Regions from separate parts of the Paenibacillus sp. JNUCC 34 genome, predicted to be linked through region 2. Evidence: riboswitches for the same ligand, from Rfam matches in the RefSeq annotation. Region 2 holds a riboswitch; each other region holds the start of a gene.
The links. Region 2 has a riboswitch for cobalamin ahead of AC2TF5_RS04940 (ABC transporter substrate-binding protein). Riboswitches for the same ligand answer to the same signal wherever they lie in the genome.
Positions count from the first base shown of each region.

Region 1: it holds a riboswitch for cobalamin, as region 2 does, so the genes downstream of both, AC2TF5_RS20645 (hypothetical protein) here and AC2TF5_RS04940 (ABC transporter substrate-binding protein) in region 2, are expected to answer to the same signal.
Region 3: it holds a riboswitch for cobalamin, as region 2 does, so the genes downstream of both, AC2TF5_RS23045 (S-layer homology domain-containing protein) here and AC2TF5_RS04940 (ABC transporter substrate-binding protein) in region 2, are expected to answer to the same signal.
Region 4: it holds a riboswitch for cobalamin, as region 2 does, so the genes downstream of both, AC2TF5_RS08815 (1-propanol dehydrogenase PduQ) here and AC2TF5_RS04940 (ABC transporter substrate-binding protein) in region 2, are expected to answer to the same signal.

Region 1 is NZ_CM177770.1:4,407,159-4,414,653, reverse strand. It holds gene AC2TF5_RS20670 (HelD family protein) at 167-2,350, shown strand; gene AC2TF5_RS20665 (replication-associated recombination protein A) at 2,586-3,893, shown strand; gene crcB (fluoride efflux transporter CrcB) at 3,972-4,373, shown strand; gene crcB (fluoride efflux transporter CrcB) at 4,370-4,729, shown strand; gene AC2TF5_RS20650 (PCYCGC motif-containing (lipo)protein) at 4,767-5,297, shown strand; cobalamin riboswitch at 5,407-5,582, shown strand; gene AC2TF5_RS20645 (hypothetical protein) at 5,611-5,826, shown strand; gene AC2TF5_RS20640 (anaerobic ribonucleoside triphosphate reductase) at 5,786-7,495, shown strand, end outside.
Region 2 is NZ_CM177770.1:1,080,243-1,087,737, reverse strand. It holds gene cobS (adenosylcobinamide-GDP ribazoletransferase) at 1-724, opposite strand, end outside; gene cobU (bifunctional adenosylcobinamide kinase/adenosylcobinamide-phosphate guanylyltransferase) at 721-1,287, opposite strand; gene cobT (nicotinate-nucleotide--dimethylbenzimidazole phosphoribosyltransferase) at 1,284-2,354, opposite strand; gene AC2TF5_RS04940 (ABC transporter substrate-binding protein) at 2,393-3,400, opposite strand; cobalamin riboswitch at 3,638-3,848, opposite strand; gene AC2TF5_RS04935 (histidine phosphatase family protein) at 3,940-4,530, opposite strand; gene cbiB (adenosylcobinamide-phosphate synthase CbiB) at 4,521-5,498, opposite strand; gene AC2TF5_RS04925 (adenosylcobinamide amidohydrolase) at 5,495-6,217, opposite strand; gene cobD (threonine-phosphate decarboxylase CobD) at 6,234-7,325, opposite strand.
Region 3 is NZ_CM177770.1:4,924,178-4,931,672, reverse strand. It holds gene AC2TF5_RS23060 (sensor histidine kinase) at 1-1,039, shown strand, start outside; gene AC2TF5_RS23055 (ABC transporter ATP-binding protein) at 1,139-1,906, shown strand; gene AC2TF5_RS23050 (ABC transporter permease) at 1,912-4,323, shown strand; cobalamin riboswitch at 4,463-4,663, shown strand; gene AC2TF5_RS23045 (S-layer homology domain-containing protein) at 4,817-7,495, shown strand, end outside.
Region 4 is NZ_CM177770.1:1,871,212-1,878,706, reverse strand. It holds gene AC2TF5_RS08835 (sensor histidine kinase) at 1-1,261, opposite strand, end outside; gene AC2TF5_RS08830 (ANTAR domain-containing response regulator) at 1,254-1,826, opposite strand; gene AC2TF5_RS08825 (EutP/PduV family microcompartment system protein) at 1,895-2,326, opposite strand; gene eutS (ethanolamine utilization microcompartment protein EutS) at 2,338-2,691, opposite strand; gene AC2TF5_RS08815 (1-propanol dehydrogenase PduQ) at 2,888-4,030, opposite strand; adenosylcobalamin (AdoCbl) riboswitch at 4,420-4,571, opposite strand; gene AC2TF5_RS08810 (PhzF family phenazine biosynthesis protein) at 4,920-5,804, opposite strand; gene AC2TF5_RS08805 (superoxide dismutase family protein) at 6,303-6,941, opposite strand; gene AC2TF5_RS08800 (GNAT family N-acetyltransferase) at 7,169-7,495, opposite strand, start outside.

The sequences.
Region 1 (7,495 bases), 2.7 Mb from region 2:
CGCTGTAGAAGCGGATATTGCGTCCTTTTATCGTTTAATATAAGCTGCTGCCTGAAAGGTCTGTAGTATATTGAGAGGAGATGTGCTACAATGAATATCCTTTTTGTGTCACGGATGCCCTAAGTGGCGGCGATGCAGAAAAATAGTTCTTAGGAGGTAACTGAAATTGACGGACTCTTTTCAAAGTGCCTATCAAGAAGAAGAGCAGAGACTAAATGAAGCGATCGCCGAGATTGACAAACAGCTTGAGCGACTGCAGAGCATTCCGGTGTATACCGGGCATGATTTCACAGAGCAGGTACTCGAAGCAGGACGTGAGGATCGACGTCAGGCTCTGAAGAAAAGCCAGCCTGAGCCTTATTTCGGACGGTTGGACTTTCAGGAGAACGGTAAGGAGGAGCAAGCGCCGCTCTATATCGGCAAGGTCGGATTTGACCAGGAGAACGCCGGGGAACATCCGATGGTTATCGATTGGCGGGCACCCGTTGCCAGTTTGTTCTATTCATTTACCGGTGGCAGTGATCTCGCCTCATATGAAGCGCCTGAAGGTCTGGTTGAAGGCTTGGTGTACTTGAAACGAAATGTTGTTATTCGTAAGCAAATTCTGGAGCGTGTATCCGATACATACAACCGTGAAAGCGGTGGGCCCGCCGTGTCGGACGAATTTCTCGTCTACCGCCTTGGAGAAAACAAGGATAACCGGCTTAGGGATATCGTATCTACGATTCAGGCCGAGCAGGACAAAATCATCCGTGCGGCCAAGAACACGGCCCTGATTATCCAAGGGGTAGCAGGAAGCGGAAAGACTACTGTGGCGCTTCACCGGTTGGCCTTTTTGCTGTATCAATATAAGGAGCAGGTGTCGGCGGAGAAGATGATTATTTTTGCTCCGAACCATATGTTCCTGGACTACATATCCGACGTGCTTCCTGAGCTCGGTGTGGGTGATATTCAGCAGCGGACGTTCGCAGATTGGGCATCAGAACTTCTGGATGTAAGCATGACGCCTAGTGATGCATCGGAAACACTTGCCTTCTGGTTCGAGACAGAAACGGGACAGGGAACACCAGATATTAATGATGATGTCCGCGGTCGTTATAAAGGCTCTTTAAGACTGATGAATCTGATTGAACGCTGTGTTGAACAACTTGAACAATCTGCGCTGCCAGAGGGGGACTTTTCCCCATGGGATGGGGCTGTCCTTCGTCGGGAAACGATAGCTGAGTGGTTCAACGAAGAGTATAAACCGTATCCTCTTGCGAAGCGGAAAGAGCGGGTTCTTGCCCGGCTGCACCGCTGGGTTGAGATGGAACTGAAAAAAACACCGTCTCAGGCTGTTTTGAAGGAGCGGAAGAAAAAAGCCGCCCAGCGGGAGAAATCCTATGGGAATAAGTGGCCGAAATTCGAACCGCTAGTGCTGTATAAGCAGTTGTTTGGCGCTGCCAAAATAAACGGACTGTGGCCGGAGGAGTTTGATTCAGAAATCCCGAAGGAAGTGTTGAACTCCACCCGTAAAGATCTGAAGAAAAACGTAGTTCGGGAAGAGGATCTTACACCGCTGCTTTATTTCCACTGTTTGATGAATGAAATTACGGGTGAGCAGAGATTTGACCATATCGTTATTGATGAAGCACAGGATTTCTCGCCGTTCCAGGTTGCACTTTTGGATCGCTTCGTAAGGGGGCATTCCTTTACGATATTAGGAGATCTGTCGCAGGGTATCCATGCCTACCGCGGCGTTCATGCCTGGGAAGAGATGAGTACATTATTTGAACCCGAGAGCAGAGCCTACTTTGCATTGACGCGAAGTTACCGATCTACGATGGAGATTATAGAATTTGTAAATGGCATACTGGAAAAAGGTGTGGGGAGTGATCTGCTTGCCGTGCCTGTCTTCCGAAGCGGAGATGCTGTACGGCTTGTACGCTATAACGGGGCGGCAGGCAGAGAGAAGGATCTCCGCCGTGCACTGCGTCATCTCCTCTCGAAGGGGAACTACCGGACCGTTTCGATCTTGACGCGTACACTCCGGGAAGCGAAGGAGCTCCACGAGTTGCTCGCGGCTGAGTGGCCTGAGCTTCATTTGATAGATGGAAGCAAACAAACCTATCAGGGCGGTATATCTGTGCTTCCGGTTTACCTCTCTAAAGGGCTTGAATTTGATGCCGTTATCGTTGCTGACGCAGACAGCGCTCACTATGCGGAAAAAGCATGGGACGCCAAGCTCATGTATGTTGGGTGTACACGTGCATTGCATGAGTTATGGCTGCTAAATGGAGAACAGCTTCCTTCTTATGTCGTGGCAGATCAACCTGAGATCGCATCTCAGGGATGGCCAGATGGTGTCTAACAGTTAGGTTTAGCTACCTAAAGTAAATATGTTTAGTTGCGCTATATAATAGAACCTGGGGCATAAACAGCCTCAGGTTTCTTTTCGTTGATCAGACCGATTTGTTGATAGGAATAGCCTAAATTGTGCAAAGCGATAAATCGTAAGTGAATGAAAGATTGTGATATGATAAGAAAAGCAGATTACGGATCATGACGCTGTTACGCTGTTATGATTCAAACAAGGAAGTGTAATGATGGATTTATTCTCTTTCGGTCGTGAAGAGGATCGCGATTCCCGGCTTCTGGCTGACCGGATGCGTCCTTCCAACCTGGATGAATATATTGGACAAGAACATATTGTAGGGCCGGGTAAACTGCTTCGGCGTGCAATTGAAGCGGATCAAGTATCTTCAATTTTACTGTATGGTCCGCCCGGCTGCGGTAAAACAACGCTCGCTCATATCATTTCGAAACATACCCAAGGGTCATTCGTACGGCTTAATGCAGTAGAAGCTTCTGTTAAGGATGTACGTGAAGTGATTGAACAGGCGCAAAGTAACAAATCATTGTATGGTACAAAGACGATTCTGTTTCTGGATGAGGTACACCGGTTCAACAGCTCCCGTCAGGACGCTCTTCTGCCCGCGGTTGAAAAGGGAACAATCATCTTTATTGGTGCCACTACGGAAAATCCGTTTCATTATGTGAATGGGGCTCTTATGAGCCGCTCAACCTTGTTTCAGCTGCAGTCGCTGAATAAGGAACATTCCTGCATTGCTATGAAGCGTGCGCTTCAGGATAAGGATAGAGGGCTTGGCTTTATGCAACTTCAAGTGGATGAAGAGGCACTGGATCATATCGCATCCATGGCGAACGGTGATATCCGCCGGGCCTTGAATGCCCTGGAATTGGCGGCAATGACGACACCTCCCCTTTCGGATGGCACCGTTCATATAACACTTGAGGTTGCGGAGGAATCAATCCGGCGTCCAACCGTCCGGGCTGATGAGTCAACCCAATATGACGTCCTATCCGCTTTCCACAAAAGCATTCGCGGCTCCAGCGATGCTGCGCTATTCTGGTTTTTATACGCTGTAGAGAAGCTTGGTATGGATCCGATGGTGTTCATTCGCCGTCTGATTGCGGCTAGTAGTGAGGATATCGGGCTTGCTAATCCGCAGGCGATGGTACAAGCTGTCAGTGCATTGGAGGCTTATCGTAACAATGGTTGGCCTGAGGCCAAACTGAACATTGCACAAGCGATTCTTTTTGCTGTGGAGAGCCCGAAATCCAATGCCGTTTACACCGCTATATCACGTGCCATGTCTACTATGGAGGAATTCAAATCGGCTGAGGTTCCGCTCCATTTACGCGATACTCATTATCAAGGAGCCGTCAAACTTGGACATGCGGGATACAAGTATCCTCATGACTATCCTGGACATTACGTGAAGCAGGATTATTTACCGAAGGAGCTTGCGCATCGGGTGTTTTATCAGGCGACAGAACAGGGAAATGAAGCTAAAATATCCCATAACCAACGTTTGCGCAGAGACGAGTAAAGGAATTCGAAACACTTGATTCATTGAATAAATTTCATGTTGTACATCTTGAATGTTACGGTAAGGAAGGGAAATTGTATGGGAAAGAACCTGCTCTTTGTGGGTGCGGGAGGATTCGGTGGTACATTACTCCGCTATGGTCTGGATGAGATAATACCTGCTCCATTAAATGGATTTCCGGCAGCTATCCTGTTCATTAACCTGGCAGGATGTCTATTTCTAGGCTGGTTTTTGACTTACTGCTTATCTTCCGCACATATTTCAACACAGGTTCGTCTGCTCATCGGTACCGGGTTTACGGGGGCGTTTACGACATTCTCAACCTTTACAGTGGATACAGTCAGGTTAATCGGTAACGGTCAGAACGTAGTCGCCGTGATCTATGTAGTCTTAAGTGTTGTTGGCGGTCTGCTCATGTCCTGTATCGGTGTTTGGCTGGGACGGAAGATGTCTTCGAAGCAAGAAGGTGCGGCAGTGTGATTTTGTGGATAGGATTAGGCGGGATAGCCGGAGCGGTTTCCCGTTATTGCGTTGGTATTTGGCTTGGAAAAAAAGCACAGGGGACATTCCCGTGGGCTACGCTTCTCGTAAATTTGGCCGGTTCCATCATACTTGGACTTCTTGCCGGTTATGCGGACCATCTTCCTGAAGCTGTTTACAGAATGCTCGGAACCGGCTTTTGTGGGGCGTTTACCACATTTTCAACCTTTGGTTATGAAGCGGTCACTTTGGCAGGAAACAAGCAATACATACAAGCATTCTTATATGTGCTCATATCGGTTATGCTGGGTCTTGCAGGGGCATGGACAGGACTCTATATAGCGGCTCAGGTTTAGAACTTGTTGTGTGGCCATTATGGGGAGGAAATAAATAATGTACAAATGTAAATTTACAGTATTGATGCTGTCTGCAGGTCTAGTGCTGGGTGGTTGCGGTGCTGAGAAGGTACAAGAGCCGGAAGAGAGCATGCAAGGAACTGAAACGGTTCACGAACATGATTCACAAAACAAGCTTGCTAATGGAGATCTTCAAGAAGCTAGAGCCTCTGCGAAGGAGCTGCCAACGTTCTTGGATGGTAAAAGCGATGAGATGCGCACTATTTATGCACTCGCAGCCCAGGAAAAAGATGTGCTTACCTGGATTCCATGCTACTGTGGCTGCGGTGAAAGTGCAGGGCACAAGAGTAATCTGAACTGCTTCATTAATGAAGTTAAAGAAGACGGCAGCATTGTGTGGGATGATCACGGCACACGCTGTGGTGTTTGTCTGGAAATCGCAGTAGAATCAGCCAAGATGGACAGTGAAGGAAAAAGCTTGACTGAAATCCGCAACACAATCGATGAAAAGTATAAGACGGGTTACGCGAAACCGACTCCTACCCCAATGCCGACAGAAACCAATTAAAATCTTGTGGCTGACCGCCATGTCACGCTGCACCACGATCTGGGAGTTTCGCCTATGATAAATGTTACAGTTAAAATCTATATGTTGTTATATTCTTTGATATGACAACTATATATAGTGCTTAATGGTCGATCGGATCACTCCGGTCTTAAAAGGGAATCCGGTGAAAATCCGGAGCGGTCCCGCCACTGTAACAGTTTCTTGAGGCGAACATAAGAAACAATCTCGTTAACTCCGCCAGTTCGTGAACTGAAGCCAGATACCTGCCATTATGACAACACGGTGTGCCTACGGTTGATAGGAAGTGTTTCGAATGGAAGGGTTGTCTGGTCCGTTTCTACTTGACTGGATTAAACGGTTCTTTATGAAGCATGTATTCCGCCGATTTGCGGCAGCATGCTTTTTTATTGTCCACTTCGATCGTACCGCACACCGTGAGGGGTTGGTTAATACGCCTGTAAAGGTATTTGCCATAGGAGGAATTCGTAATGAAGGTAATCAAGAGGGATGGAACATGTGTGACGTTTGAAGTTACACGGATTATGAGTGCGGTGAATAAAGCTTTTCAGGCTACTGAAGGAACTTCCAGATATGAGGCATCGTCCCGGATCGGTACATTGGTAGAAGCTGAGACGGTTGGCTTGGAGCAAATGTCTGTGGAAGAAATACAAGACCTTGTCATACATTTTTTGAATGAAACCGGTTATAAGCAAACAGCTGAAGCTTATACAGAGTACCGTGAGGCACGTGACAGAGAACGTATAATGCGCGGAGAGCTGTACAAGATCAGCACCAACGTTATCGGTGTTAAAGATCTGGATCTGCTTCGGGAAAATGCCAATTTGAACGGTGAATCTTTCAGTGGGAAAATGAGCCGGATCGGATCGGAATATGCCAAGTGGATGGCGACCAGTTTTATGCTGCCAAAACCGTTGAACGAGGCTGTAAAAAACGGATATGTATATGTACATGACTTAGATCAATATGCACTCGGAACGACCAATTGCATTTTCATTCCATTTGATCGGCTGCTGGCAAATGGCTTTAATACGGGGAACGGTTCGGTCCGTCCTCCACAAAGCATCATGACCGCTATGGCACTGGTAGCCATCATATTTCAGTCTCAGCAGAACAGTCAGTTCGGCGGGGTATCTGGCAATAAGATAGATTGGGATTTGGCGCCTTACGTGGGTAAGTCCTTCCGTAAGCATTTTCGAAAAGGGCTTTCTTATTTCAGTGAAGGCGACATGAACTTAGGAAAAGACATTTCGGACTTGGAGCTGCATATGGATAACCACTCGCTTGAAGAGATTTATCCTCATACATATAAGTTTGCATATGCAGAGACTATAAACGAGACCAAGCAAGCCGCGGAATCTCTGATCCATAATTTGAACACGATGAGCAGTCGGGCTGGGGGGCAAATTCCGTTTACCTCGTTAAATTACGGGATGTGCACTTCTACAGAGGGAAGATTAGTTTCTCATGCACTTCTTGACGCTACAATGAGAGGACTTGGACGTGGAGAGACACCGATATTCCCGCAGCATATTTTTCAATGTAAAAACGGGATTAATCAGGCGGAAGGTGATCCGAACTACGATCTGTTCCTAAAAGCGGTAGAGTGCTCCAGTCGCCGATTATATCCAAATTTTGTAAATGTAGACGCGTCGTTCAATCTTCCCTATTACCGACCGGAAGATCCAGATACGATCATTGCGACTATGGGGTGCCGTACACGAACAATTTCGGACCGTTTCGGCAGAAATCGGTTGAGTGGGAAAGGGAATTTGTCTTTTAACACGATCAACCTCGTACGGCTTGGGATTGAGCATGGCATAGTAATGGATAAGCGACAAGATCCAGATATGAGCGGGTTTTTCGAAAGTTTGGAACGTTATATGAAGATTGCAGTGGAAGGATTGATCCACCGGTATGAAATTCAAGCCAAGCAGCCGGCAAAGGCTTCGGATTTTATGATGCGCGAGGGGGTCTGGGAAGGTGGGGAGAAGCTTGCCCCAGACGATGCGGTCGCAGAACTTATAAAACACGGATCGTTGGCACTTGGTTTTATTGGTCTTGCGGAGTGTTTGAAAGCTTTAACAGGACAACATCATGGCGAAGACGAGATGGTTAGAAAGATGGCGCTCGATATCGTTGGAAGGATGCGTGCTTACTGTGATGCCATGAGCGAGCAG
Region 2 (7,495 bases):
ATCCTCCTAATGTAGCATTCAATCTCCGTGCCAGCCACGTCCCTGCACCCCAAGCTGCCAGAGGAAGCGTAATGAAACCAAGCAGCGCTATCATCAACGAATGGTTGTCCATATAGATCAACGGTGCTATTAATGCGGCAACTCCTGACAACACGATCGCAATTAGTAACGCTGCCCTTATCTGCCCTTTATCTAAACCATGAAACTTCCCAGCCAATCCATCCTTACCACGAGCCATCGGCCATGTAGCCATCGCATGAACCATGAACCAGCGACTCCAAATCAAAGGAAGGAGTAAGAGACCTAAGTCGTTGAGGCCATTCATTAGCAGTGAATAGATTAAAGAGAGCTTCAACATAAGAAGCAGCGTGCTTGCTAACACACCCATAGCTCCTACGCGGCTATCCTTCATGATGTCTAACATCTGTTCACGTGAACGGTAGCTCAAAATGCCATCCGCCGTATCCATCCAACCATCCAAATGAAGTCCTCCTGTGAGCCCAACCCATAAGATGAGGGTCAACACTGCTGCTGGTAGTGGTGGTAGTAAATACGCAAATCCTGCAGCACCTCCCCATACAACCAGTCCAATAGCAGCTCCTACAAACGGATAAAACTTCACACTTTGACGAAACAGTGTTGGCGAGTAATCAATATTGGCATTCACAGGAAAGCGTGATAGAAATTGAAAAGCGGCCGCAGCCGCTTGTCCCCATTTCGTCATAGTTTGTACTCCATACTCTTCAACTCAACAGGAATGCCTGCGGTGACCAGGAAAACCTCAGAACTGCTTCTGGAGACTGCCTGATTCATATACCCAGCCAAATCGCGATACATTCTGCCAAGAGGATATTCTGGTACAATACCACTGCCAACCTCATTAGTTACCATGATTAAATATCCAGGGTATTGCTGTGCTTGCTCTACAAGACAAAGAATTTCAGCTTTTACCTTCTCTTGCATATCCTCCTGTCCTTCATAGGATAGAAGAATATTAGATAGCCATATCGTAAGGCAGTCCACTAGAACCGTAGGAGCATCATCACCCTGACTGTTCTCACGCATATCACTCAGGAGCTTCACGAGTTGAAACGGTTCTTCTACATTTCGCCAGGAATAGTTCGCTTGACTGCGCTGAAGCTTATGAAGAGCAATTCGCTCCTTCATCTCATCATCGAAAGCTTGAGCCGTAGCGACATATATGGCTTCCTGTGACTTCGACATACATAACCTCTCAGCAAAGCTGCTTTTCCCGCTTCTTGCCCCGCCTGTGACGAGTATGATCATTTCGTCTGCTCCTTGGTTTCACCTGAGACACCCGCACTTTCGAAGGTTGCCATTTCACTGACAATCCGACACGCTGCATCCACAAGATGTAGACACAATACCCCACCTGTACCTTCACCAATACGAAGGTCTAATTCCAATGCAGGACGAAGATTCAATTCTTGTAATAGCTGCCGATGTCCTTGTTCATGAGAAACATGCGACACAATCATGTAATCAGCAGATGTTGGACAGATCGCTTTGGCAAGCAACGCCGCTGCGCTAGAAATAAATCCATCGATTATAACCGGACAACCGTTTACTGCTGATCCAAGAATTACACCTACTAAACCACCAATTTCAAGACCGCCTACCTTAGCTAGTACATCTATAGGATCAAGCGCGTCAGGAGCATTGACCTTCAACGCTTGTTCAACAACGGCAATCTTATGCTGTAGACGAGAATCGTCAATTCCTGTCCCTCTTCCAACCGCATCGCTGACCTGAATATTAGAGAGTGCACAGGTCACCGCTGAGCTTGCCGTCGTGTTTCCAATCCCCATTTCGCCAGTTATAAATAGTTGAACGCCACGTTTGACAGCATCTTCAACTACCTTCACACCAACAAGAATGGACTGAATCGCTTCTTCATGAGTCATTGCAGGACCTTGTGCCATATTAGCTGTACCATACCGAATTTTACGCGATAGGAGATCGGGATGGGACAATTCACTATTCACTCCGATATCCACACATACAACTTCTGCACCTGCCTGTCTGGCAAGAACGTTAACAGCTGCACCACCCGCAAGAAAATTATGAATCATTTGAGGTGTAACTTCTTGTGGAAAAGCACTTACGCCCTCTTCACATACACCATGATCGCCTGCCATAACAATAACTTCTCTACGGTCAAAAGAAGGCTTTACTACTCCAGTAATCCCAGCAAGCTGTAGTGCCATTGCCTCCAATTTACCCAAGCTTCCCGGAGGGATAGTAAGGTTACTTATATGTGATTTTGCAGCCTGAATCGCAGCTTGATCAAGACCGCGAATTTCTCCGATACGTTCCATGATTCCTTGTTTCATACATCATTTCTCCTTTAGTTGCTCTTAGTTGTGACTACTTATGGCTTCAACAGCTCAGGATAGATCGCTTTTGCTATTTCTTTGAGACCTTCTGTCACACGTGGACCGGGACGACTAACCAGGTTATCGTCTAATCCATAGACAGCATCATTCTTAACAGCTGTTATTTGATCCCACCCACTACGTGCTTTAATCATTTGGTCTAACGTTTTCTGTGTTTTGTCATCAATAACATTCTTTGAGAACAGAATCACATCAGGATTATCTTTAATGATTTTCTCTTCACTGATTTCATACCATCCCGCTGTATCAGCAGCAACGTTAACTCCACCAGCTAGAGTGATTAATTCATCCATAAACTCACCACTACCTACCGTCCAACCAGGGGAAAACTCGATATATATTTTCTTTTTCTGTTCAGGTGTAAGTGATTTAACCGCTTCTGTTACTTCATTCTGCTCTTGTTTCATTTTGTCTATAACCGTTTTTGCTTCTTCTTGGTGATCCGTTATTTGTCCAAACAATTCAATATTTGCAATAACATCATTCACCGTTTTCGGATCTGTCTTGAAGATAGTGATACCTAGATCACGCAAATGCTGTGCAGCTTCTGCACTCATAGAGATACCTGTTACTACGAGGTCAGGTTGTGCTGCGATAATTGCTTCCTCGTTAGGATTGTACAAACCACCCATTTTCGGCTTGGTTGTTGCTGCTTCCGGATAATCATCATAGTCAGAAACACCGATAATCTGCTCATCTAACCCTAGCGAAAACAAGCTTTCTGTCTCTGCAGGCGAGATGGATATAATCTTCTTTGGCGCCTCTTTAAATGTAAGAGTCTCACCTGTAGCATCCTTTACAGTTAGAGGATACTCTGTTTTCAGTACACTTGTCTCTTCAGCGGGGGGATTCACTTGTTCTGTTGCTGCCGGTGCTGGTTCTGTCTCTTGTTTCGGTTCATTATTGCTTCCGCAAGCTGCGAGCGCTAGTACCAGAATGATCGTTATAGCACCCGTAGTCCAACTCTTCCACATTTGTTTCATTGTGATTTCTCTCCTCTATCTTCGTTTTCATGTTCTGCGAGATGCTCCCCTTGTTATTTCAATAAATGATCTCAACGATAGTCTGTGCAACAAAAAAAACCTGATCTTCTTTTACAAGAAAGAATCAGGGATTACGTCATACGGGGTTCATAGTAATTGCCATGAGTCCCGCGGCTATGTACCGGGTTAAAATCGCAGTACTTCCACAAGCCAAACGTAATCCTTTCCTCGAAGGACCGTCGTACTACTCATAAGGCAGGTCTCCTGACTCACAGGTTCGCTAATATTCTCACCTTCCCATTCTGCTTGTTGCAAAACAGTGGTAAATCGAGAACATCCCTGTTCACAGTGGCGGGACCGTGCCGGAATTGCACCGGCTTCCCCATTAACTAGGCAATAAAAGCACATATTTGTGCTTCTAATCTAGACCTCACAAGTTTTTATATTCATTTAGATACAAGTATTACCTCTCAATTTAAAATTATAAGTTAGATAAGGACACCTTACAACCCCTTAAAAACAGTGCTCTAATGGCTCACTCACAAGTGTCCAATCCATTTGCCCTTATCACATGTCAACTTCAACGTTAACAAGCTCCCCGGATCTGCAGAGAAATCCCAGAACGTCGAACCTGGAATGGTCATAGTCGCTAGTTGTCTTATCACTCCACCATGAGTCACCATTAGCACCTGGTTATCCTTACTTCCATCTTTCACCCAATAGGTCAGGCTGTTCATAAAGTCTGCCAGCCTCCCCTGAAAATGCTCCCAGGCTTCACCTCCTGGAGGAGTCACGGATTGAGGATTGTCCAGCCATTCCCGGTAGATCCTAGAATGCTTTAACTGATCGTATGTCTTCCCCTCCCAATCTCCAAAATCCATTTCTCGTAAACGGTTATCGAAGACTACGCTATCTGTTGAAGCAGAATAAATCCAATCGAGCGTTTCCCTGCATCTCTTTAAGTCACTACAGAATACCTTATGAAACGTTCTTCCTTCAAGGGCATTTTTCACAGGCAAAAGCTCCTTCAATGACTCTTGGAGAATTCCTATATCTGTATGACCTAAATATCGTTTATCCTTATTCCACTGCGTTTTCCCATGACGAATACATATGAGCTTTAACTCCATAATGTACCACCTATACTCCATATGGCAAGTATGCTCAGGAGCAGAAATAATAACGATGCAGCCAGCATTAATCTAATGGTTGACTGAATATCCCCCTTATCCATCGGACGGGAATATTCGCCCATATATGCACGAAAAGATACCACACCGTTATAGGCGTTCTCACCTCCGAGCCGAATTCCTAAAGCTCCAGCTACAGCTGATTCAGGAAATCCACTGTTGGGACTTGGATGGAGATGGGCATCGTGTCTTATGGTACGATAAGATTTTTTGTAATCCAGACGCATGATCCAACTGCTAACGATCAGTAATAGAGCTGTTATTCGTGCTGGAATGAAGTTAGCAATATCATCCAAACGGGCCGAAGCCCACCCCAGGTTAATATATTTATCATTCTTGTACCCAACCATAGAATCTAGGGTATTCACAGCCCGATAAGCCATTGCAAGTGGAGCTCCTCCAATAAGTGCGTAGAATAGCGGAGACACTATGGCATCAACAATATTTTCTGCGACCGTCTCAACCGTACCACGAACAACCTCAGGCTCGTCTAAGTGCGCTGTATCACGTCCAACAATCATTCCTAGTGCTTGCCGAGCAGCAGGTAAATCCCCACGGTTAAGATGATTGTACACTTCCATACCCGCATCCTTAAGCCCTTTCGTAGCAATGGTCGTAGCGATTAATATGACCTCCGCTCCCGTTGCAAGCCATGGATGAATCATATAAAGTCCTCTCAACAATACCCAGGTTATAAGCAGCGAACCTCCCACGATAATAACCGGGAGTAGAATTCCGGCCTTTTTCAGTTGGTCCGGTTGAATGACATGACTACGAATCCTCTTCTCTAACCGTTTGATCGAATTTCCCATACTTATCACAGGGTGAGGAAGCCAGCGCGGGTCTCCAATGATGAGATCCAATAGGTATGCAGCGCATATTATGAATATTGTTGCCCACTCCATCATGATGGATTCACTCCCGCAGCCTTCAAGCTTTCTTTTACCGTTCCATAAACCACCCGCCCAATCGCAGCTCCCAGATCCGTTGCCGTTCCACAATATCGATGTTCAGTAGAATAGGAAGCGGATTGACTGACTCCTAACACGATAGCATCCGTTGTGGTTCCTGTAGCGATCAATCCATTCTCTGCATCACGAATTCCCAGATCAGCCAGAGCAGCTACCTTCGCTTCTACAGCGGTTGTAACAGCATTCACCATCGCTGCTTGAGTCATTCTAGCATCAATGATGAGCATGATATTAATCGTACCCGGTTGATAAACTGGATATGTAGTCCGCTCAGATCCAGCACGTGCGCCGTTCGATACTCCCGCCGTAGTACAACAGAATAGGGAAGCGTCTTCCCCGGTTTCTTCAAGAACAGCAGCATGTTTGAGCCGAACAGCTGTCAATAATCCTGCCGTAGATTGCTGTGTATAGCCCCACTCTTGGAACAGCTTCTCCACATCTTTTTCCGGATGATTGCAATCATAGAACCGATCTACATAAATATTGGCTACCCGATCGATCCTCCCCATACCTCCGCCGTATATAGCGCTGCTAAGACAATCCATATGGACAGGGGATTGGAGCAGCAAATGACATTCATGCCGTGTAAGCGTTAGACCGGGCCAAGCCTTAGATTTATAAAGCGTACTGTCTCCATTTAAAAAAGGTGTTGTCATCTTTAAACTCCTATTCTCATCCTAAACTCTCTATCACACTCTGTATCTCCGTTAGAAATACTTGATTTGCTTCCGAGCCTTTAACTGCGATCCGAATATGTCCTTGTCCCAGTCCAGGATACATCGCACAACTTCGAATTAATATCCCCCGGATTCCAAGTTCCCGCTGCATATCTATCGCACGCCATGGATCAGGAAGTCTTACTAATAAGAAATTCGCTTCCCCCGGACTTACCTCACATCCTAATCTTCGAAGCCCTTGGACCAGCACTTCACGCTCCTTCGTTATTAGTTCCATGGTGTTTCGCTCGAATTCTTTATCACAATCAAGTGCCGCCTCACCCGCTAACAATGCCAATCCATTCACACTCCAAGTTACCTGCTTTCTTGTCATGGATTTGATGACATCTGGATGTGCCAAGGTGTAGCCCAATCGCAGACCTGGTATGGCATAAAACTTCGTCATAGACCGTACTAGCAGCGTACGGGGATACTTTTCGAGCTGCGTCAATAATGACGCTTGCTGTTGTTCTGGAATGAAATCAATAAAAGCTTCATCTACAACGAGATAGGTCTGCGATTGCTCAGCCAACTCAGCTAATATATGCAGCTCTTGAAGAGTATACTGTACACCATTCGGATTGTTCGGCTGTCCAATAAACACCAGGTTCACCTGTTGTATCAATTCGCCAATGTCCTCGATCGTTGCTTTCCAATCCTTGTTTTGTCTACCGCGTACCGAATGCACTTCTATATCAAATTGTTCTGATAACTGGCGGTACTCCGAGAAACAGGGTTCAATAATGCCTACCTTCTGTGGGTGAAGCCCGAGTAGAATAAGGGACATACACTCTGCCGCACCATTCCCTACACAGATGTTATCTTCGTTAACTCTCAGCTTACGACCAAGGATATGTTTAAATTGCCGATGGCCTGGATCAGGATAACGAATGATTGACGATAGAGCCAGCTCCAATTGCTTTAGTACTTGCCCAGGTGGACCAAGAGGATTTATGTTAGCACTGAAATCTAGAAATACACTCTCTTCAATTCCATATGCCTTTGCAGCACTTTCCAAATCTCCTCCATGTCCGTAACGCTCTAACATACCGATTACTCCTCTGCCTAAAATTATTCAATGGTTCCATTATTGCGTGGATTCTTCGAATGCGTCAATTCATAAGTATATTTTGTTGCATAAAAAAGGCTTCTAAATTGTCCATTTTAACGATCGCCCATAAGCGATGTTAAATCATCAAATGTCGATTTTGAATAATA
Region 3 (7,495 bases), 2.2 Mb from region 2:
TCCCGTCATCAGCCAAGAGTCTCAAGCTCAAATCGGAAACGCCATTTTCACAGTGCCGGCAGCACAGGTTATCTATGAACCATCGGATGATCTCCCCCTCTTTCCTTTAATCCTGATGATTTCATGTGTATTAATAGTATTTACTTTACTGTGGTTCCTTAGAAAGAAAATCAACAACGATACCATCCAGCCGATTCAGAAATTGAAATACTATTCGGAAGCCATTCTAAAAGGGGATTACGAGCATAAAGCGGAGTATGGTCGCATGGATGAAATCGGAGAAGTGTACGCCATGTTCGACCAGATGAGGCTGGAGATTATGTATCTTAGCAAACGAAGAGTTGAGCAAGATAAAGCTCAGAAGGAGCTGATTTCGAATCTATCTCATGATCTCAAGACGCCCCTCACGACGGTAAAAGCATACCTTGAGGCGATACGTGCAGGGATTTGTCCTGACATGGAATCGGTTATGGAATATATCCAAGTGATGCAAACCAACACACAAAAAATGACAGCGCTTGTAGATGATCTGCTCTTGCATGCATTAAAAGAGTTAGGGCAAATTTCTGTCTGTCCAACAGAGCAATATAGTAAAGAGATCCTGTTGAATATCATTAAGCCGATCGCTCATTCCGTTCGTACCGCCGGGATTACCTTTATCGAGCCTGCAGAGATTCCGAATGTGCTCATCAATGTGGACGCGAACCGACTGGAACAGGTGATTTCTAATCTGATTGCGAATGCCATGAAGCATACATCTTCAGGTGATTCCATCCGAATTGACATTGAACAGGAACGGGATCAGTTAACCGTCACGATTGCAGATACAGGTCAAGGAATTCTACCGCAGGATATGCCGTTTATTTTTGAACGTTATTTTAAAGGTCAGGTAAACACCCCTCCGGATAAACAAAACGAGGGTTCAGGATTGGGCTTGTCCATATGCAAATATATTATTGAAGCGCACAAGGGCTCGATTTCCTTTAAAAGCACACCGGGTCATGGAACCACTTTTTATTTTTCCATCCCATTATGCTAAGCCGCGCCCTGTAATACTTTATTAATAATCTGATAAGCAGCATGCAAGAAAAGCCCTTTACAATGGCAAATATACTGAATTGCAGGAGGGCATTAATGAATGACGGCCAAAAAAACGATGATTCATGCTACAAACCTCTGTAAAACCTACTCTACCAGCAGCGAACAATATCATGCTATTCGAAATCTCGATATCGATATTTACCAAGGAGACTTTACGGTTATTATGGGTAATTCCGGCTCAGGAAAATCCACATTACTCTATCTTCTGAGCGGACTAGATAGCGTGACAGCTGGAGAGGTGTATTATCAAGAACAACGTATTGATTCTTACAACGAAAAGAAAATGGCAGACTTCAGGGCACGGAGGATTGGATTCATCTATCAAGGAATTAATTTGGTGCCTGATCTCACGTTTGGGGAAAACATCGCATTGCCTGGCTATATCGCCGGTAACAAAAAAAATGAAGTGAAGAAAAAGGCGCTTTCGCTCATGGAAGCAATGCAGATTGAGAGCCTGCATAATCGATTGCCGGCGCAAGCTTCAGGGGGGCAGCAGCAGCGTGCAGCCATTGCAAGAGCGATGATTAATTCACCGGAAATCATTTTTGCTGATGAGCCGACAGGCAGCTTGAATTATGATCAAAGCGTTGCGATATTGGATATTTTAACGAATATGAATCGTCAAGGGCAATCGGTTGTCATGGTTACGCATGATATCAAAGCGGCTTGCAGAGCGGACCGGCTCATTTTTATTCGAGATGGCAAAGTGGGCGGCATTCTGGAATTTGATAAATATCAATCCGATAATGACGACATCCAGGACAGAGAAAATATTATATTTTCTTATGTTTCAGGAAAGGAGTGACGCGGGTGAATGCGGTGTGGACTCTTTTCCTATCTAACCTAAGAACGAAGAAAATCCAAAACGGACTCACAACGGTGCTCATTCTGTTATCTACGCTACTGCTGTCAACCGCAATGACTGTAATCTCAAATACACAAAATTTATTTACAGACATGCATACGAAAGCAAACGGTTCTCATCAAATTTTGATGTTGGGAAATGGTCTGCATGATCCGATCGTTTTCAAACAATGGTGGGATGAGCAGCAGGGGGTTACGGCGTCCGAGCTGATACCATATCGAAATCTGTCAAGAATCACCCATCAAGGAAAAGAAATTAATAATATCTATATGTTTATGATGGATACAGCAGAGCTTCCCTTTACGGTTGATAAGCTGATCTGGGCGCAAGGAGATGAAAGAAGCACCCCTGAGGTCGGGACCATCTGGATACCCACTTCGTTTTCTTATTCCAATGGAATTGAAGTAGGTGATAAGGTAAGTTTTAAAACAGGCAAGAGTACATTTGAGTTGAAGGTAGCAGCAGTTGTCGTAGATATGCCTTTTGGAGCTCCGTTCACAAGAAACGCCCGCATCTGGATGAACACGCAAGATTATAAAGATCAGTTTCAGTCATTGCAGGGAAAAGACATGTATATGATGGGACTTCGCTTTGACGATTACGATACCAATACACAGTATTGGGACCGCTTCGAGAAGCAGGCCGGTACGCAGTATCTTGAATCCAAAATGGAATTCGAATCGATATCGTCATTTTATCTAATTATGAATAAAGTAATCGGCTTTGTTATGATTTTTCTCGGATCTGTCATGCTGCTTGTGGCCTTATTCACAATTGGGTTCACGATTTCAGACGCGATATTGGCGAATTATCGAACGATTGGGGTATTGAAATCTTGTGGGCTATCTTCATTTGGAATCATTGGAACCTACATGTCTCAATATGCTTTTCTATCGATCATCGGGATTATTCCTGGGTTAGCTGCCAGTCAGTTTTTATCCAAAGTCATTGTAGAGAGCTCGCTGTCATCTTTGAAAACAAATCGTTCAGAGCTATCGATGCAGGGTAATTTCACGGCTCTAGCAGTCGGAATATGTGTATTTGCCCTGGTCATTCTATGTGTGTTGTTCTATGCCAATAAAGCCCGTTCCGTACAGCCTGTGCAAGCAATCCGGTATGGCATGTCTGAAATGGATAGCAGTAAATGGGCAAGACGTGTACGTTCGAATGGAAATCGTCCAGTTGGATTCGATCGACTTCCCGTTATGTTCGTTATTGGTCTGCGCAACATGTTGAAGAATGTGAAAGGTTCTATTCTCATGTTTATTCTAACCGTGATTACATCAGCCGTTCTTGTATTCGGATCTGTGTTGTTATACAGCGTTTATTCCATTCAACGAACGGCGTCATCATGGGGATATGACAATTCACATATTGCAGTAGAAGTCTTTAATCAAGCAGCATTTTCACGTACTCAATTTGAAGAAGATATGTTGTCCGACCCAAGAATCAAAAATTTCGGGTGGTTTGGGAATGTTACGGGAGTGGTTCCTTCAGAACTATCCGATCGTTCCGGAGATTCGAACACCTCATCCATGAATGTCTATATCGGTGTTGCTGATGGTAACTATGATGATCTGGGGTATTCCACATTAAGAGGAGCCAATCCCCTTCACAAGAACGAAATCGCTATTGGTATCAACGTATCGAAGAAGCTTAACAAAGATATTGGTGATGTGATAACGGTGTACATCAATGGAAAACCGTATTCGCTCATCGTTACAGGAATTTATCAAGCTATCGCCAATATGTCCTATTCTGCAAGAATAACGGTCGATGTGATTAAAGCAGATCATCTGGACTACAGCAATGCAGAAACATATTTTATCAACCTGCATGATAGCAGCCAGTCCGATCAGGTCGTAAGTGATATTAATGAGCAATATAAGGAAGCGCTCTCCGCATTAACTCAAAAAATGCTACTAGATTCCGTATTTAAAGAGGCTGTCGGCCTGCTTATCTTGCCAATGAGTATGATGGGATTGTTGTTTATTGTTGTCACTTGCATCATTATTTACATCACTTGTCGTATAAATATTAGAAAAGACAGCAAAACCTATGGCATTTACAAATCACTTGGCTTAACATCGAATAGGATTAGATTATCCGTAGCCCAAGGGATCGTTGCTTTATCCGTCATCGGCGCGCTACTAGGCATATACGTCGGAGTATACCTTCTGCCTATGTTGCTGGAAAATATATTAACATATTATGGGATTGTGGAAGTGCCTCTAATTATGCATTGGGGCGGTATTATTGGAGTTGCAGTCGTAAGTATCATATCGGCAGGGGTTGGTTCTTGGCTGTCGTCCAGGGTAATCGCGAACACATCCCCTCGGATATTGGTGATTGAGTAAAAATATAACGAAGTCTAGGCCCTTCTCTATATGGAAGGGTCTTATTGTTTCATGTAGGCCGTTTTTTGTACTGTCTATGAGAAATTCCTTTGTGAAATATACCAATCTTTGTTAATATAAAAAAAGTCTATCAAAATTAAATAGAAACAGCTTATATGGTGCTGATGCATAAAGTATGCGGCTTAATAGGGAAGGTCGATGAGAGTTCGACGCGGTCCCGCCACTGTAACGCAGAGCTGACAATCAAGGTAGTAGTCCACTGTTAACGATTTTAAACAGGAAGGACGATTGTCAAGCGATGAAGCGAAGCCAGGAGACCTGCCATGTAAGTGCTCTATATTTCTCACGAGGATGGGAGGGAGATGTTTATTTGTGCAGCTTGTTTATTGCTGCACTCTTGCTTGGTTATGCAAAACTGGCTACAGAACATCTTTCCATTTCGGAAAGATGTTTTTTTATTTCCATTTTGACGATGAGGAGAACGTTGACACCTATGAACAGATTGTTGAAGCAAAGTATATCTGCACTATTAAGCGTTGTGTTATTGCTTACTCTACTGAATCCACAAGTCGTGAGTGCGGCGAGTGGTCAAAGCAATACACAATTAGACAGCATGATTGAAAGTACAGTTAATTATTATAAAGAGTACTATGAGGAAGATCCTACAGCCACCATTGATTCCTGGTGGCAGCTTGTTGGCCTATGGGGCGCAGGTCAGGATTTGCAAGATGGAACGTGGAAACTGCCATCTTGGGAAACGAAAGCACCAAGACTTAAACCTGATGCCGTAAATTTAACTGATCATGTGCGGTATATTTTTGCACTGCTCGCCATGGGAAAAGACCCGGCTCACGCTTGGGAAACCGATCGAAACCTGTGGGCGGAACTTGCTACCCATCAAAATCAAGAGACGGGCGGCATTGGCGGTGTAAATAAACATATTTGGGCGATGCTTGCTCTGGATGCCGGAGAGAAGCTCGGACAGAATGTAGGCTCATGGAATGCTGAGTCCAAGCAAAAAGCGCTGCAATACCTGCTCAAAGCGCAGTATGAAGACGGCGGCTTTGGTCTGTCTGCTTCAGGAGGAGCAAACAGCGATACAGATATTACAGGCATGGCGCTGCTTGCGCTGGGGCAATACAAGGGGCAGAGTGAAGTTGATGCTGCCATTGAACGGGCCAAGAATGTCTTAAAGGATCGCCAGCTAGAGAATGGTGGTTTTAATTCTACGGGCACTTGGGGCTCTGGAGATAATTCGAACAGCTTATCTACTTCGGTATCCGGTCTGGTTGCCGTAGGCGAAGACATGATGTCGCCCGCTTGGCAGATGAACGGGAATACCGTCGTTGATGCGTATGCAGGATTCCAATTGGATGACGGCTCGTTTAAATGGAAAGCAGAAGATACCGATAAAAACGGAATGTCGACTGAACAGGCTCTTATCGGATTACTTGATATTCAGCATGGAAAGTCGGTATGGAAGCGAATTGCCGAAGGGAGTCTTCCACCGGATCGTCAGCCTGTGATATCGTCCGCATCTTCCATTGATCAAGGCACTGTAGATCCTTCGATTGAAGTGCAGCTCGTTGGCGATACGTTCTTATCCGAGGCAGTACAGCTTGACAGTTGGTCTGTGATTTCGGAGACTACTGGGCTGAACTTAAAATCAATATCGCTGCTTACGGATCAACAAGCGAAGCTTGTCTTCGAAGGTCAAGCGGCTCCAGGCTATATTTCCATTCAAGCGCTGGCAACAGCAACAGCAGGGAAAAAGACAAGTAATGAAGTTGTCATAAGTGTAAATGAAATTCCGGATCCAAACGATGACCAAACGATTGTCATTGACGAGAATGAAACCAATGTGAGTGTCGGGTCGGATCAGGATCCGCTGTCCTCAAGCAAAGTTACACTTGCATTTCCAAAGAGCGAACTGCCGCATGTAACATCGGAAACAGACAGTACTTATTTGGAAGTTGACCTGAATACGAATGTCATTTCAACATGGGATAACAAGCTTGAATTACCGCATCGCTTGAATACGAATAATGATCTTTTGCTTAACAAGATAAATGAAGTTTTGTCCTCTGCAGACAAAGAGATCAAGGGAATTGATCTGCGCGTAAAAGTAGGCGGTGATCAGGATATCCGCTTCAACCAGCATGTGACATTAACCTTGAAGGGCCAAGGACATGCAGAAGCTGGATTCATCGATGCAAGCGGGACATTTACACAAATTCCGAAATATGAGGATTCGTCGGCACATAGTGACGAGGTATACGCTTATGTCCATGATGGCGATCTAATCATTAAGACTACGCACTTTACTGAATTTATTGCCTATACTACACAAGAGAAGGAAACAACCGGAGGAGATAACGGTTCTGGCAATGGAGGAGGTAACGGTTCTGGTAATGGCAATGGTGGCGGAACCGGAGGAGACAATGGATCGGGCAATGGCGGCGGTGTAGTTCCTCCGATTACGAAAACAATTACATTGTCTGCTGAAAAACGCTCCATAGGTGAAGGAGATATTATATCACCAATAAGCGTTGCAATTCAGGATGGGGATAATGCTTTTACAGCACTGAAAAGAGCAGCTGATCAAAGAGGGATCTCAATCGACTATACTGGCTCCGGGGCTTCTCTTTATGTGCAAGCTATCGACGGCCTGGGAGAGTTCGATAAAGGCCCCCTAAGCGGATGGATGTATTCCGTCAACGGCACATTCCCGAACTATAGTGCCGGTCTTTATACATTGAACAATGGCGATACTCTCCGCTGGCAGTATACAACGAACCTGGGTAAAGATATTAGCGGCGGCCTTGATGGCGGTACTGAAAAACCAGGTCAGCCAGAACAACCAGGACAATCTGGACAACCTGGCACTTCAGGAGTTCCGGGAACAGCGGGCGGAAATACGATTCCTCCGAAGCAGATCGAAGAGTCAGCCAAGCTCCAGAGCCTTATTAACGGCTCCGCTGCATGGATATTAAACAACCGTAAGTTCTCCGTTCAAGACAACTTTAACGATTGGGATGTTTTGGCGCTGGCTCGTTCCGGCAAACAAGTGCCATCTGTGTACTACACGGTACTGGAGAGCTTCGTTAAAGAGAAAAAAGGCGAATTCCGGTTGGTTACGGATTACGAACGCATGGCATTGGCGGTAATGGCC
Region 4 (7,495 bases), 790 kb from region 2:
CGCCGACTATAACCAATTCGCCTTCCAGCTGCACAGTCACGGTAATCGTGCCGTCCGTGCAATCGCCAAATGCATGCTCATAGCTATTATGCAGCAGCTCGTTTACAATAAGCGCAATCGCAACAGTACGGTCACTGTCCAAGTAGATGCTTTGCGCTGCCGTTATCTTGATATCGATCGCATTGCAATCGACAAAGCAGCGTTGAATGTTCGAAGCCATGAGCCGAATGACATCAAGTAGATCTACCTGTGCTTCGATCTCCATTGATAACAGTTCATGGGTCGCCGCGATAGCGAGTACCCGGCTGACACTGTCATTTAAACATTTTTTGGCTTCTGGACTCTCACATTGGCGGCCTTGAATACGGAGCAACGAAGCCACCGTCTGCAAATTGTTTTTCACCCGGTGGTGAATCTCTCGAATAGCCACCGATTTGGAGACGATCTGTGCTTCCTTGTCTTTTATCTCGGTAACATCATGCAAGATGACGCCTATGCAAAGATCCTGCTCTTCAATAAACAGTCGTTTCACTTGATAATAGCGTTCGGCTGCCTTCACATCTGTCGTCAATGGACAACTTTTAGAGATAGAGCGCTGCTTCATCACGCCAGAGAATATCGTCTGATCCAGCGACAAGTTGTCATAATGCAATCCTTGAATATCCTCCAAATAACCAAGTTGCCGATAGTACATGTCTGCCTTCTTGTTTTTCATCTTCAAAAATCCATGCTTGTCGAACACCAGAACGGCATCTTCCAACTGGTTGATGATCGAGTCTTCGAAACGTAACATGGCGGTCAGCATGAAAGACATCTCACTGTCTTCGTACTGTGTCACATTGAAGTGGGCTTGAATGTTATCGCTCACATCTTTTTCATAAATGACGACCGCAATAACACTCTCTTGATTCTTGATCGGATATACCGTTTGCCTGACCAGATGATTTTCCTGCGTATTGGCGACGAGCCCCTGTGACATTACGCCGGTTTCCAACGTCCTCAGGACGCCGGGTTCGTTCTCACGCAGCGCTTTCTCACCAACAACCGAGCGACCATACAGCGATTTGCCCACACCCGGACGATAGTGGTACACCACAATTGCCTCATTCTCCACGTCGGACAGCACGTCGATGAATACGTCATCCTGCCCATCAGACTTCTCGAACGACGCAGCCATTTCCGTAATCCGGGCGATGTCTGCGTCGCTCAATCCCGTATGACGCTTGCAAAGATGCTTAATTCGTTCTTGGAAATCAATCATAGGAGATGACGATCGTAGTTGCAATTTCCATCATCGGACATCGTCGATCCATACTGAGTTTGCGCAAGGTTTGATAGGCTTCCTCTTCGGTACAGCCGTTCTCCTTCATCAGGATCCCCTTCGCTTTCTCAACTACTTTTCGTTCTTCCATCTTTTGCGACAGCTTCGACAAATCTTGTTCCAGCTTGCGTACTTCCCTACCTTTTGCAATCGTCACTTCCACCATGGGAATAAACGATTTTTCATCAAGCGGTTTCACCAGATAACCAAGCGCACCGATAGAGGATGCTTTTTCAATCGTTTGTTTATCACTGAATGCGGTCAAGAGGATAACTCCGCCCGCCAGTTGCTCCGATATGATTCGTTTACCCGCTTTCAGCCCATCCAGGATAGGCATTTGAACATCCAGAATGACCAAATCGGGCAGATGCTTTTTACATAATTCAATGGCCTCAAAACCATCAGAAGCTTCGCCTACTACACTGTAGTCCGCCTCTTCAAGCATCTCACGAATATCCATTCTTGTAATAGGTTCGTCGTCGACTATCACAATTTTTCCATTCATGCGTCATGCACCTCGTTGTCTACCGATATTTGCTTGTATCTCGTGAATCCTCTATCATATTGAACCGCTTACGCTTCCAAATAAGCTTGCAGCTCATCCACACCCAAATGCTGCACGGACGAAACCTCAAAAATGCGCTCCACGCCCGCCGCTTGCAAGAAGGATCTCGCTTCCGCAATGTCCTTATCCGTCTTAGCCAGTTCCACCTTGGTTACAATTCCAATGACCGGCTTGGCAAACATCGTTGCGAAGGCTGGTGGAAAATAACTTTCTTCCTTTGTACAATCTTGCACTAGCCCGATAACATCCGCATCAACGCTTGTGACAAGTAACATTTTGTATAAATACCGGTTCTCAATACATTCCCCGGGCGTATCAATAGCTTGCTCAAAATTCTCAACGGCTTGCGTCTTCTTATAGGCAATCTCTTGTCCATGCAACCGCTGGCACAATGTCGTCTTGCCCGATCCGGTGCTTCCGGCAAATATAATTTTCCTCATAGCACGATCCCCTACGTTCTCGTAATCTTCGCAGCCGAAAATCCGAGAATGTTCTGTAAGCCAAGCAACACTTCGCTCACCGCGGATTCCACGGATGATACATCACCCGTAATGACGAGCGAGCCGCTGAAGCGATCAACGAAGCCGATCTGCACGCCTGCTGCTTTGGTCGCAATGTCGGCCGAAATAATAGATGCTTCGCTCGGCGTAATAGTCATAATGCCAATGGCATCCCTCGCATCGCTTCCCAAGCCCAGTTTCTTGTAAATATCCGGATTAGGGTTCGCGATAATATGAGCCAGCGTTACCTGTTTGCCCGGCACATACTCTTGTATGACACGTTGTTTTTCGCTGTGTTGATCCATACCATCATCCCATCTCATGAAAGAAAAAGCGACATATAGCTGCAAAAAAACATAAAGACCCCTTAAAAAGTTCACGCGGAATTTTTAAGAAGCCTCTTCGCTTTTATTTGTATGCAACACGCCGTTGTGTTACTTTCACTATATTTTAACCTGCAAACAATGTCAATATCATTACGAACGAAACTCAACTCCAGATTCAGGATTGAAACATTTTGTTCAAAATTTCAACAATATCAGCTGCGGCAGGAACGCGTGGATTCGTGGCCGTACAGCCGTCTTGCAGCGCTCCTTCTGCAATTTCCTCTCTCATCTTTTCAAGCGCAGCTAATTCCACGCCGCACTCCCTGAGCGTCTGCGGCATCTGCAATTGCTTCTGAAGCTGCTTGATCGCCTGCACCAGACTACGAACGCCGCTCTTTACATTAGGAGCCGACAGTCCCAAGCTTTTGGAGATTTCGGCATATCTTGCCGCTACTGCACTACTCTCTTCTCTGCCATAACCCGGTTTGTAATCCGCATTAAATTCAATGACATGCGTCAGAAGCAGTGAATTCATACGCCCGTGCGCAATCTTGAATTTAGCTCCAGCCACATGAGCGATCCCATGATTAAGCCCGAGCGACGTAATATTAAACGCCATACCAGCTAGGCAGGAAGCATTGTGCATTTTCTCGCGCGCCTCAAGATCAGTCCCATCCTTATAGGCTCTTGGCAAATAGGCAAAGACCAGCTTGATAGCCTTCTCGGCCAACGCATCGGAAATATCGTTCGCCTTGGTGGATACGTACGCTTCAATCGCATGGGTCAATACATCCATTCCTGTGTCTGCAGTGATGAAGTTAGGTACGCTCTTGACCAATTCAGGGTCCAAGATAGCTTCTTGTGGCAACATGTCATCGGATACCAGCGGATACTTGATGTTCTTCTCCTTGTCGCTGATAACGGAGAAAGACGTCACTTCTGAGCCTGTGCCGCTTGTTGTCGGAATCGCTACGAACGGAATATCGTGCTGTTTCAATATTTTTTGAGCGAAAAGCTTCATCGCCTTGGCCGCATCAATTGCAGAGCCCCCACCAATCGCGATGATCAGGTCAGCCTGGAATGCTCCGAGCGCTTCAACGCCCTCAGTTACAACTTCAACTGGAGGATCGGGTACGATGTTGCTGAAAATGTATTGTTCGTTACTGTCATGCAGCCGTTCAAACAGCATGTTAATCATACCCGACTTGATTATAAACGGGTCTGTTACAACAAAGATCCGTCTATTTCTCCAATCCGTCAGGCGATCCAGCGCACCTTGTCCCAGATAGATGTCGGTTTTAATCGATATTTTGTCCATGTAAGGCACCTCCAAGGAGTAATTGACAACAAAAAAAGAGGCCTCTAAAAGGAGTAAATCCCTTCAAAGCCTCTTTGCTTGTTATATAATGTGCACGCCATTGTGCAGCAATCATTTAATTGTCCATCTCCACTGTACAACGTAATTCGGATGCTCGTCAACCGAATCTTGTCTGCCATGCTCGGCAAGTGAGCGGTTCATTATAAAAAAAAGGGACATGCACATCATTGTGCATATTATTCTTCATCATTGAAGAACTTCCCGCTTGCTTGTTCTTATACCTCATTGTATATGTTCGGCGGCGAGCACCTAGCTTTACCGACAGCAGCGTCGGCAGCCTATCTTGCAACGTAAAAAAGCCTAGCGAGGCGTTATACGTCACTAGACTTGTAAACCAGTCACTTTCGCCTCGAAATGACTGGCCAGACAAAGTTACTAGGCAAACGACCTGACTTAAGACCGAGCATTCGGTCTATCACAGTGGCGGGACCGCGTTGGATTTGCACCAAACTTCCATTGCCTATAACTTTTTCTATTGTGTATGACGTGAATGGATGTCCATTCGAACATTATTATAGCATAAACCATCGAGTTGGCAATATGCAGAACATAAAAATCCGTCGATTAACGCTGACATGATACGGATTAAGGGTGTATTAATCTTGTATGTTATACAACAGTAGACTGGCTGAAGGCCTGATTTTACTGGCATTGTTGTAAATTGTACAATAATTTCTTCTGAGGAGTGGCTAACAAATGACTTTCTATCTATTTTGTTGTATAAAGTGCAACAATGTAACCTTTGGCGACCAGTCACGAAGTAGTGATGTACTTTATACAACTATCCACTTCCAATTATATAGTATCGAGCTCTCTTATTATAAAAATATTAGAGATATTCCACTTCAAACTCTTTAACCAAGACCGCTGTGCCCGAAATAAAAATATCCATCTCATTTTGTCGTATGGCGTGTACATGCACTTTTCCATCCCTATTGATCTCTTGCCCCTGCTCTACGATAAATTGAATTTCATTCAAATTCTGATCTATATAGGTTAAATAGTAAGCGCCCATCACGCCCGAGGCCGTACCTGTTACCGGATCTTCAACTGTACCAGAGTAAGGGGATGAAAAATGTCTCGCATGCATGAACGCATTCTCGTCATAAGTTTCAAAACAAAAAGGATGTACAGACGCTTTGGGATTCTGGGCTAATATTTCAGGAAACTGTTTATTATTTGGCTTCATGATTTTGAAACTATCCAATTGCCTTATTGGAACTAATAAAGTCCAAATTCCTGTACTACCATAAACAATGGGCTTCGTGACATCCAAACAGTCTTCATTTAATCCCAGGGACTCTGCTAGTTTTCGGGTATCTCCATCAAAAGGAATAAATTCCGGACTCTGCTGCTTCATGCCTATTATTAGATGATCCTCAGCGTTAAAAGAAATGGGAAGTATGCCACCATTGGTTTCTATCTGGATTGAATCGCGACCTTCAAAAAAACCTCGTGTTTTCAAGCAGTATAATGATGCTATGGTTGCATGCCCGCACAGATTGATTTCATGACCCGGAGTATAATACTTCAATTTTAGGTCGGCGATCTCAGATTTCAATACAAAAACCGTTTCATTAAATCCGACCTGAAAAGCGATCTTCTGCATATCACCAGGCTTCAAATGATCGGCATCCAGAACAACTCCTGCCGGATTTCCCTGATTGGCTGTGACAGAGAATGCGTCAACATGGTACACGGTAACTTTCCCCAATAGGCTCCCACCTTCACATTTATACCCGGCCCAGGTTTAAGAATCAACACAAAACTGGGTAATATATTTTATTAAACAGGTATCGGTTATTGATTCATATTACAGTTGAAAAATTAGAGGGTTCATTTGGTGAAATCGTCGGTGCGAGTCAATCTTTTCATAATTCCACAGCATAATGATTCTTGTATCCAGTTCAGGGTAATGCCAGATTTCTGAACGAAATCCAGGTGTTCCGCCACCGATCAGGTTAAAATCAGATCCCAAAAACCAGCCATAACCGTAATGCAGATCAGGATCAAAGGTGGTTGTCCACGATGCGTGCCAACTGCTCGGTCATATCCACCTCTACCTCCGTTTCACCCTAACTCTTGCAGACTAATTATATCCTATAAATTGTAAATAAAGATAGATATATACGGAAAAATAATAAAAACGCATCTCCGTTGGGAAGATACGTTTTCTTTAACATTTACATATTCACGGAACAATTCTGATCCGTTATTTAGGGATGTTCCCGCCCATTATTCGATTACCGGAATTACCTGCAGGATCGGTTTTACCATCGTCTTCGTCTTCATGGATTATGAGCGATCGTCCAAGCAAGGAATTAGCCTGATTCTTATCTAGCGATGCATGTTTAATCAGCAGTTCTGTTTTAACTGTACCATCTTTTTCAACTACCAAATTTGGCATATCGCCAACGTGACTTCCTTCTGGGTGTTCAAGGCCATGGTGTTTATCCGTCGGATTGAAGTGTCCGCCAGCAGTCTTGAAATCAAACGACTGGATTGCGTTCTCATGTACATGGAATCCATGCTTGCCCGGGGTCAGACCGGAAACGGAAACCTTCACTTTCACACCATCGTCCACCTGTTCAAATGAAGCAACCCCTGTAGGTTCACCCGCTGCATTAAACAGCTTAACAGAAACCGAATTTGTGGATACTTCCCGAAATACCGGTTTGTCAATCTTTTCAGTAACCGCAAGATCTGGAACATTAGTTACACCATTGTGAGTAAGTGAATCGGGAGTTGTTTGCCGGACGGCATTTAATATTTCTTCAGCGTTAGCTGCAGCATAGATAAGACCTAAACACAACATGGCCCCTGCAACAATTTGGTACGTTCTTTTCTTCATTTCATCGCCTCCTGTCTGTAGTACTCACCTATGCCCCATTTTGGGGGAAATAAACTATTATTACAGGTGATTTAGCACTTTCGACATGGAGGAAGGTCTACAACTCGTTAGGAAAGTTCCAACTCCTTTAACAAAACATCTAAAATTCTCTTTTTGCATGTTTCTCTATCCACGGCGTGTGACCATATTGTTCCAATAAGATATATCTGAAATCATGAAGGATTTTCTTATTCTTTAGTTAACAGCTTATAATACAACACGGTTTCATCCAAACTTCCATTCGAGGATCTTGCAAAATAAGGAATCCGACCCGCTTCCATATAATCCATCGACTGATATAACAGATTTGATGGATCACCTGCTCTAGTATCCAGAACGATTAAAGTTCTTCCTTCTATTACAGCTCTCTGCTCTGCCGTGTGCATAAGAAGTCTTGCGATGCCTCTTTTTCGAAAATCCGGGTGCACCATCAATTTCATGATTTCTGCACGGTGGGAGGCGTTGCGCTTCATAGCCAAATGCAGTTGTATCGTACCAACTATTGTTCCCGCCAT